Regions from separate parts of the Janthinobacterium salmonicoloratum genome, predicted to be linked through region 1. Evidence: predicted binding sites of a transcription regulator. Region 1 holds the regulator's gene; the other holds the start of a gene.
What was found. The regulator HrcA, encoded in region 1, represses chaperone genes, less so after heat shock. The targets are predictions, from matches to a motif close to TTAGCACTCNNNNNNNNNGAGTGCTAA.

Region 2: groES (co-chaperone GroES) is a predicted target of HrcA. The motif match lies at 2,533-2,559, and genes of this name have one in related genera.

What each region holds. Positions count from the first base shown of each region.
Region 1 covers NZ_JBNYXV010000001.1:2,721,598-2,726,434, reverse strand. Annotated here, with positions in the region: gene ACQ4WY_RS12565 (hypothetical protein) at 1-246, opposite strand, end outside; gene ACQ4WY_RS12560 (HAD family hydrolase) at 493-1,218, shown strand; gene hrcA (heat-inducible transcriptional repressor HrcA) at 1,336-2,352, shown strand; gene fur (ferric iron uptake transcriptional regulator) at 2,411-2,842, opposite strand; gene ACQ4WY_RS12545 (outer membrane protein assembly factor BamE) at 3,037-3,672, shown strand; gene dapB (4-hydroxy-tetrahydrodipicolinate reductase) at 3,692-4,501, shown strand; gene ACQ4WY_RS12535 (barstar family protein) at 4,510-4,836, shown strand.
Region 2 covers NZ_JBNYXV010000001.1:1,991,508-1,996,344, reverse strand. Annotated here, with positions in the region: gene ACQ4WY_RS09270 (alpha/beta hydrolase family protein) at 1-153, shown strand, start outside; gene groL (chaperonin GroEL) at 301-1,950, opposite strand; gene groES (co-chaperone GroES) at 2,001-2,291, opposite strand; gene ACQ4WY_RS09255 (hypothetical protein) at 2,827-3,573, shown strand; gene ACQ4WY_RS09250 (DUF904 domain-containing protein) at 3,730-3,993, shown strand; gene ACQ4WY_RS09245 (cell division protein ZapA) at 3,993-4,304, shown strand; RNA gene ssrS (6S RNA) at 4,359-4,536, shown strand; gene ACQ4WY_RS09235 (EVE domain-containing protein) at 4,615-4,837, shown strand, end outside.

The sequences.
Region 1 (4,837 bases):
GCCCTTGGGCTGTTGCGCGATGGTGATATCGTAGCGGTCATCGTTCTTGACCAGCTTGGTGAAAACAACGGTGGACAGGCCCGCAGTAACCGGCAAGCGTTCCCCGTCATTCAAGAGAATCAGGCCATCCTTGGCCAGGCCGCTGACTTGGACTTGCAGATACAGGTTGCCGCCGCTGCCGCCGCAGGCTGCCAGTGTGGCGGCGCAAGCCGCCGCCAGCATCGAGCGCAGGTACAAATTTTTCATACATTCTCCAAAACGAATTAGGTTGGGTAGCGCAACGCGGACGCTGGCGCCGCATTGGAATGGCGCCTATTTTAGTCTATCTGGCAAGCTGGATGATCTTGCCTTGTATCACCCTGTAACAATTTTTCGCCGGGAAGCGCTGGCCCGGCCCCATTTCAGGGAGGCGCAGCCATGCCGACGGCGGCGATCGGTGCGACAATAGATGCACCCTGCGCACCGTGACGCAGCATCCCATTGATGAGTCCCATGTCCCTTGCCCCTGTCAAACCCGCCGTGCCGCCCAAGGCCATCCTGTTCGATCTCGACGATACCTTGTGGCCCATCGCGCCCGTGATTGCCGCCGCGGAAACCCTGCTGCACGACTGGCTGGCCACGCATGCGCCCAAGGTGGCGCAGCAGTTTTCCATCGAGGTGCTGCGCCAGCACCGTCTGGCCATGCTCAATGCGCAGCCGCATTTCCATGGCAACCTGATCGAGTTGCGCCGCGCGGGCTTGTTGGCCGCCTTCGAGGCTGCCGGCGAGGATGCCGCCCTGGTCGACGGGGCTATCCTGCAATTCCTGGCCGCACGCAACCGCGTCCAGCCGTATGACGACGTCTTGCCTGGCCTGGCCTGGATGCGCCAGCGCATGTTGGTCGGCTCGATCTCAAATGGCAATGCGGACCTTGAAATTATCGGCCTGGCGCAGCATTTCAAGGTATCGATTGCTGCCAGTGATTTTGGCGTGGCCAAGCCCGACGCCAGCATCTTCCTGGCCGCTTGCGCCGCGCTGGATGTGGCGCCCCATGAAGCCGTATATGTCGGTGACGACTTGTATTTCGACGTGACGGGAGCGCAGGGGGCGGGCATGCGTGCCGTCTGGATGAACCGCAAAGGCAGCGACGCGCACCTGGCCGCTGGTGTGCAGCCCGACGCCATCTGCGCCAACTTCGACGAGTTGCTGTTGTGGTTGCAGCAGCAACTGGAAGATTGATCGCCGCCGGACGGGCGAACGTGCATAATAGGTTCTGTTGATGCACGTTCGGCCGCTTTCGTTGCCGCTTGCTTAACAATATGCTTGTTTAAAGAATATTTGCTTACCTAAGACACCATGCAACTCGATACACGTGCCCAAACACTGCTGAAAGCCCTGGTCGAGCGATATATCGCCGACGGCCTGCCGGTCGGTTCGCGCGCCTTGTCGAAAATTTCCGGCCTGGATTTGTCGCCGGCCACGATCCGCAACATCATGGCCGACCTGGAAGAGCTCGGTTATGTGTCCAGCCCGCACACCTCGGCCGGACGCATACCGACACCGCGCGGCTACCGCATCTTTGTCGATACCTTGCTGACCGTCAGGCATCTGGACGAGCACCTGGTGGAGTCGCGCATGCGTCTGCAGACGCCGCAACCGCAAAAAACCATCGCCAACGCGGCGCAGATGCTGTCGTCGCTGTCGCAGTTTGCCGGTGTCGTGCTCAGTCCGCGCCGCGAATCCGTGTTCCAGCAAATTGAATTCCTGCGCTTGTCCGAAAAGCGCATCCTGCTCGTCATCGTCGCCCCCGGCGGCGACGTGCAGAACCGTTTATTGCTGACGGAGGCCGACTATACGCCGGCGCAGCTGGTGCAATCGGCCAATTACATCAACCAGAATTATGGCGGCCTGTCCTTCGATGCCGTACGCGTGCGCCTGCAGGGCGAATTGCGCCAGTTGCGCGACGATATGGGCAGCCTGATGCAGGCGGCCGTGGAAGCGGGCAGTGAAGCGATGGCCGACCATAGCGATGACATGGTGATTTCCGGCGAGCGCAACTTGCTCAGCGTGAGTGATCTGTCATCGAATATGCATTCGCTGCGCCAGATGTTCGACATGTTCGAGCAAAAAACGGGCTTGATGCAACTGCTCGACGTGTCGAGCAAGGCAACGGGCGTGCAGATATTCATCGGCGGCGAATCGAACCTGGTGCCGATGGATGAGATGAGCGTGGTGACGGCGCCGTATGAAGTCAACGGCAAGATCGTGGGAACATTGGGAGTGATCGGACCGACGCGCATGGCTTACGAGCGCGTCATCCCGATCGTCGATATCACGGCTAAATTATTGTCCAGCGCACTCAGCCATCATTGAGCGTGATGCCTGCCGCGCCAGCCGTCCCATGGGAACGGCCGGCGGAATGTGTCAGACGTCAGGCTGTTTTGTGCGGGCAAGCCGTCTTGATGCAGTTGCCGTAGATGGCCAAGGCGTGTTCGGCGATCTTGAAGCCGCGTTCTTCGGCTACTTTTTGCTGGCGGATTTCGATTTCTTCGTCGAAGAATTCTTCGACCCGGCCACAGTCGAGGCACACCAGGTGATCGTGGTGGGAGCCTTCGTTGAGCTCGAAAATCGCCTTGCCGGTTTCAAAATGGTTGCGGTTGAGCAAGCCTGCCTGTTCGAATTGCGTCAGAACGCGATAGACAGTTGCTAAACCGACATCCATATTGTCGGCCAGCAGAATCTTGTAGACGTCTTCCGCGGTCAGGTGGCGTACCGGGCTACTCTGGAAGATATCGAGTATCTTCAGCCGTGGCAGGGTGGCTTTCAGGCCGCTTGCCTTGAGATCACTAGGATTGTTACTCATGTTTGTTGCTCGTATGTGGGTCAGGTGCTTTATCATATAGCGTTTTGTCGGGGAGTGCCAAAATATGCTTTTTTGGCGGGCCGGTCACTCCTGGCGTTTTGTTCATCCAATTGAGGTCATTTATGCGCGTAACACCGGCTGTATTGCCATCTCTCTGGCACCGTATTTCATTTCGAGCACCAGTCGTGGCAGGCATGGTCTGTGTCGCGCTGGCCATGTCCGGCTGCGCCAGCCGTGGCATCCTTGGCGAAAAGCCGGCAGCGAGCCAAAAAGAAGGCAAGGAACTGGTTCCCGAACAGGGCGCACAAACGACCACCATTACGCCGCTGCAAAAATTCATGTGGTTTTTCTCGCCGTACCGTCCTGACATTCAACAAGGCAACTTTGTCTCCGAAGAGATGCTGGCCCAGTTGAAAGTAGGCATGACGCGCGACCAGGTGCGTTTCGTCCTCGGCACCTCGCTGCTGACCGATATCTTCCATGCCGACCGCTGGGATTACCCATTCCGCCTGGCCCGGGGCAGTGGCGAAACCACCAGCAGCCGCGTGGTTGTGTACTTCGGCAAGGATGGCAAGGTTGAACGTTTCGAAGGCGGCAACTTGCCGACGGAGAAAGAATACATCGACCGCATTGCCGGTCCGTCGCCGTTTGCCAAGGTTGCCAAGGCCGATGTGCCTGCCGCCGTCGTTCCATCGCCCGTGGCGCCGAGCGCCGTGCCGGTGCCAGCCGATGCCGCACCAGCCATCCCTGTTAGCAAGCCTGACGTTGCACCAGCACCCGCAACGGCGCCTGCCGCCGAGCCTGTACCCGCTGCCGAACCCACCAAATAAGTTGTTGTAAGAGAATAAAATGACTGAACTGAAAATTGCCATCGCTGGCGCCAGCGGCCGCATGGGCCATATCCTGATCGAAGCGGTCAGCAATGCGCCTGACGCCGTGCTGGCCGGCGCGCTCGACCGTGTTGGTTCGCCTTCCGTCGGCCAGGATGCCGCCGCTTTTCTCGGCAAGCCTGCCAGCGTGCTGATCGAATCCGATCTGGCCACCGGCCTGGCCGGCGCCGATTACCTGATCGACTTCACGCGTCCAGAAGGCACTTTGCAGCACCTGGCGTATTGCGCCGAGCACGGCATCAAGATGATCATCGGCACTACCGGTTTCGATGACGCGGGCAAGGCTGCCATTGCGGCCGCCGCCGAAAAGACGGCCATCATGTTCGCGCCGAACATGAGCGTGGGCGTGAACGTCACCATGAAGCTGCTGGAACTGGCCGCGAAAAGCCTGTCCGAAGGCTACGACATCGAGATTATCGAAGCGCATCACCGCCACAAGGTCGACGCGCCGTCGGGCACCGCCCTGCAAATGGGTGAAGTGGTGGCCGGCGCCCTGGGCCGCGACTTGAAGGAATGCGCCGTGTACGGCCGCGAAGGCGTGACGGGTGAACGCGACCCGTCGACCATCGGCTTTGCCACCATCCGCGGCGGCGATATCGTCGGCGACCATACGGTGTTGTTTGCCGGCATCGGCGAGCGCATCGAGATCAGCCACAAGTCGAGCAGCCGCGTCACCTACGCCCACGGCGCCCTGCGCGCCGCGCGTTTCCTGGCCGACAAGCCGACCGGCCTGTTCGACATGCAGGATGTGCTGTCGCTGAAGAACTGAGGAAGACCATGGCCACTGCCATCCTGAATGGAAAAGACATCACCGACGAAGCGAGCTTTCACGCGCAATGCGTGCAATCCTTCGGTTTCCCCGCGTTTTACGGCAACAACATGGATGCCTGGGTCGATTGCCTCAGTTATCTGCGCGACGATGAAAACATGACGCAATTCCGTTTGAAGCCGAACGAAGTGCTGGACATCGTCGTGCAGGATGCGGAGGCAATGAAGGCGCAAGTGCCGGACTTGCTGGAAGAAATCACCTTCTGTATCGCCGGCATCAATGAGCGCTACGAAGACTATGGCGAAAAGCCGGCGCTGAAACTGGTGCTGAAATAAG
Region 2 (4,837 bases), 730 kb from region 1:
GACGTCGATGTCGGGGCATTCGGGCGGCATAGCATGACTTTGTTGGCTGCCGGTATCAAGTATGCCGCGAACGGCCTGCCGCCCGATGACACGGAGAAGCGCATTGATTATGCGTCGGCCATCGTGTATCCGGAAAGCCTAGGCCAGAACTGAGGGCGCGCCAGGCGAAAAAAAAGCCACCTTCCGTAGAAGATGGCTATCGGGGTTACCGGGCAGGGGGCTGGCAGCTTTTGGTCTGCCTGTCCTGTACCGGCGTGTGCGGCCGCGCATGCCGTCGCCTGCGCGCGCGGCCGCCGGACATTACATCATACCGTCCATGCCGCCCATGCCGCCCATACCACCCATGCCGCCGCCCATGCCGCCGCCTGCTTTGTCGTCAGCGATTTCGCAGACCATGCAGTCGGTTGTCAGCATCAGCGAAGCGATCGAAGCGGCGTTTTGCAGCGCCGAACGGGTCACTTTGGCTGGGTCCAGGACGCCCATTTCAACCATGTCGCCATACGTGCCGTTGGCAGCGTTGTAGCCATAGTTGCCCGTGCCAGCCAGTACGGCTGCCACGACGACCGAAGCTTCTTCGCCAGCGTTTTGCACGATCATGCGCAGTGGCTCTTCCATTGCGCGCAGGACGATCTTGATACCGGCATCTTGATCAGGATTGTCGCCCTTGACCGTGATGTTGGCGCGTGCGCGCAGCAGGGCTACGCCGCCGCCTGGCACGATGCCTTCTTCCACGGCAGCGCGGGTTGCGTGCAGTGCATCTTCAACGCGGGCTTTTTTCTCTTTCATTTCGACTTCGGTGGCTGCGCCAACCTTGATCACGGCAACGCCGCCAGCCAGTTTGGCTACGCGCTCTTGCAGTTTTTCACGGTCGTAGTCCGAGGTCGCTTCTTCGATCTGTACACGCACTTGTTTCACGCGTGCTTCGATCGAGGCAGCTTCGCCGGCGCCATCGATGACGATGGTGTTTTCCTTGCCCACTTCGATGCGTTTCGCTTGGCCCAGTTCGGCCAGGGTCACTTTTTCCAGGGTCAGGCCGACTTCTTCAGCGATCACTTGGCCGCCGGTCAGGACAGCGATGTCTTCCAGCATGGCTTTGCGGCGGTCGCCGAAGCCAGGTGCTTTCACTGCGCAAGTTTTCAGGATGCCGCGGATGTTGTTCACAACCAGGGTCGCCAGCGCTTCGCCTTCGATGTCTTCCGCGATGATCAGCAGTGGACGGCCAGCTTTTGCGACTTGTTCCAGTACCGGCAGCAGGTCACGGATGTTCGAGATTTTCTTGTCGCACAGCAGGACGAATGGGCTGTCCAGTACGGCAACTTGTTTTTCTGGGTTGTTGATGAAGTATGGCGACAGGTAGCCGCGGTCGAACTGCATACCTTCAACGATGTCCAGCTCGTCGTTCAGCGACTTGCCGTCTTCCACCGTGATGACGCCTTCTTTGCCGACTTTTTCCATCGCTTCAGCGATACGCTCGCCGATCGAGTAGTCCGAGTTCGCCGAGATCGCGCCAACCTGGGCGATTTCCTTGGTCGTGGTGCAAGGACGGGCGATTTTCGCCAGTTCTTCGACGGTCGCAGCAACTGCCTTGTCGATACCGCGCTTCAGGTCCATCGGGTTCATGCCGGCGGCTACGAACTTCATGCCTTCGCGCACGATGGCTTGTGCCAGCACGGTCGCGGTGGTGGTGCCGTCGCCGGCGTTGTCGCTGGTGCGGGAAGCAACTTCCTTGACCATTTGCGCGCCCATGTTCATGAGCTTGTCTTTGAGTTCAACTTCTTTCGCTACCGATACACCATCCTTGGTGACGGTAGGGGCGCCGAACGAGCGCTCCAGGACCACGTTGCGGCCTTTCGGGCCAAGCGTTACTTTGACTGCGTTGGCGAGGATATTGACGCCTTCGACCATCTTGGCGCGCGCTGCGTCGCCGAATACTACTTCTTTAGCTGCCATGTTCAATTCTCCTGAGTTTCGGGATGTATCTGTCTACAACGTGGAAACAATTACTTGACGACGATCGCCATGATGTCTTCTTCGCGCATGACCAGCAGCTCATCGCCGTCAACTTTGACGGTTTGGCCGGCGTACTTGCCGAACAGGACGCGGTCGCCCACTTTGACATCCAGAGGACGCACTTTGCCGTCGTCGAGAATCTTGCCATTGCCTACGGCAAGGACTTCGCCTTGATCCGGTTTTTCAGCAGCTGCATCAGGAATGATGAGGCCGGACGCAGTTTTGGTTTCCTGGTCGAGGCGTTTGACGATGACGCGATCGTTCAATGGGCGCAGATTCATACAAAACTCCTTAAAGTTCAATGGATAAGTGTTGCTAAATGAATACATGCCTGGCACAGCGCCAGACGTGCTTTCAGTGACCGCCGTTGAAAGCAGCCCGCAACGGTCAAGCAAACCCCATGTCATCCTGTCCTTGCTTGTATCCGGCAGTGGTGCATCGCGGCGTCGCCCGCCGCGTAGCGTTCCCTGCAGTGGTCTGGCAAGCACCATCATTTCCTGAGGATTGCTACGAAAGAGTTTGTTAGCACTCTCTACTAACGAGTGCTAATTATAGGGACGGTAGGGGGCTTATTCAAGGGCTTATTCTCCGGAAAGATAAGCATAGACGTTCTGCGCAGCCTGCATTTACACAGGGTTTGCGCTGGCGCAAGCCAACTTCCCGGGCGTCAGCAACAGGCGCGACTCTAGCATGCCGTCCGGATGGGGGGCGTTCCTGTACGCACAGGAAACAGAGTTTCACTATGGAATTTGATAAGATGATTGTAATTGCATATCAATATCGCCACATATCACCACTTGCACGAGAAAGAACACCATGCCATTCCCGATTTCCCATCCCGCGCTGCGCCTGCTGGGCGCCACCGTCCTTGGCCTCGCCTGCCTGGGCAATGCCGCCGCGCAAACGCCCACCATCGTCGACGAGATCACCGTGGCGACCCTGACGCCGCTGGAAAAGAAAATGCTGCTTAACGACCTGTTCAACGATTTGAACAAGGATGACGACGACCAGGAAGCGCATGTATGGGACAACGGCGGCGACAGTGGCGTGCTGGTGAAAGTCACGTATAACTTCAGCAACTCCGGCATGACGGAACACAGCCTGAAGGCGCACGTCTGCCGCGACCTGAAATTCGTCGTCACGGCGGGCGGCAAGGCGCAGGACCTGAGCCGCCGCACCTGTTCGCAAAACAGCGGCAACTGGGATGTGCAGGGCAAGGACCCGGCGCCTGTCGTGTATCCGCCTTTCCTGTCCGACGTCACCATCGCCAAGCTCAATGCCAAGGAACAACAAGCCTTGCTGACGGCTGCCGTGCGCACTTTGAAAGATGAAGAGGATGGCAAGACGCGCCAGTGGAGCAACAAGGGCTTGGGCAATGCGGCACCGCTGGCAGTACACCTGACGCCTTCAGGGACGGACGCCAAACCTGGCAGCTACCGCCGTACTTGCCGCGACTTGACGATGGTGCTTGACGGCAAGGGCGGACAACAGACGCTGATACGCCGTTCTTGCGAAAACCGCTATGGCGGACTCGATATCGAACCCGATTACGTCGACGAGTAAAACGCTGCCATCGCGGCGGTGGCAGATGCGCGCACTTGGCGAAAAGCGTCGGAAAAATCGTGTATTGTCCGCCAACTGCCCTGCATTGATGTAAATATGTGTGACAGCGGCGTGATTCGATTGACGCCCATGGAGCGTCCGCCCTATAGTGGCGGGATGATTTCCGAATTCAACGAATTATCCGACAAAATAGGCCTGCTGGCCGAAATGACCCATGCGCTGCGTCGTGAAAACGCGCAACTGCGCAAGGACAATGCTGCGCTGGCCGCCGACAACGCGCAGTATGTGCAACGCATGCGCGAGGCGCAGGAGCGGGTGGAAGCGTTGCTGGAAAAAATTCCCGAACTGGTGCAAGCTGGCTTGGAGCAAGCCGCTTCGGAAGCGGGCGCCTATATTGCCGAGAACGAGAAGGAAGCGTAATGTCGCGTGTCGATGTCAATATCATGGGCCAGTCCTACAGCATGGTGTGTCGCGACGGCGAAGAGCGCGCACTGCGCGAAGCGGCGATCTATCTCGATAGCAAAATGAAAGCCATCCGCGACGCGGGCAAGGTCAAGGGTAACGACCGCATCGCCGTGCTGGCAGCGCTGGGCGTGGCCGCAGAATTCCTTTCCGTGAAGTCGCCGCAAGGCCCGCTGTCGGAATTGACGATACTGGAAGTGAAGCAGAAAATCTCGGCCATGCACACAGTATTGGATAGCGCGCTGACGCCCCAGGAAAACCTTTTTTAAGCGGACACGGTACGATTTTTCTTTGCGATGCGTGATCAAAGGAGTAAACTCTGGTCTACCCTGCGGTGTTCGCGATTGCCATATATTCCTTGAACCATTTATGCGCATCGGTTGCGAATTTTGTTTGATGGGAGTGAGCGTCGCTCGTTCGACGAACCCGAAATTGAACTAACGTGACCACCTTGAACCGTTTGGTTCGGGATGCCGGCATAGCGGCACAGGCGGGGCCCAATTTGCATTACCACTGAAAACGGTTGCCGCATCATGCGCAACCGTTTTTTTACGTCTGTCGCTGTGATACGGAGTCTGCATGAAACAATACTGGCTGATGAAATCCGAACCCGATGAAGTGAGCATCGACGACCTGATGGCGGCACCCAAGCACACCATGCCCTGGTTTGGCGTGCGCAACTACCAGGCGCGCAACTTCATGCGCGATGGCATGCAGCCGGGCGATGGCGTACTGTTTTATCACTCGAGCTGCCCGCAGCCGGGCGTGGCGGGCGTGGCCGAAGTGGCCAGCGGCGCGTATC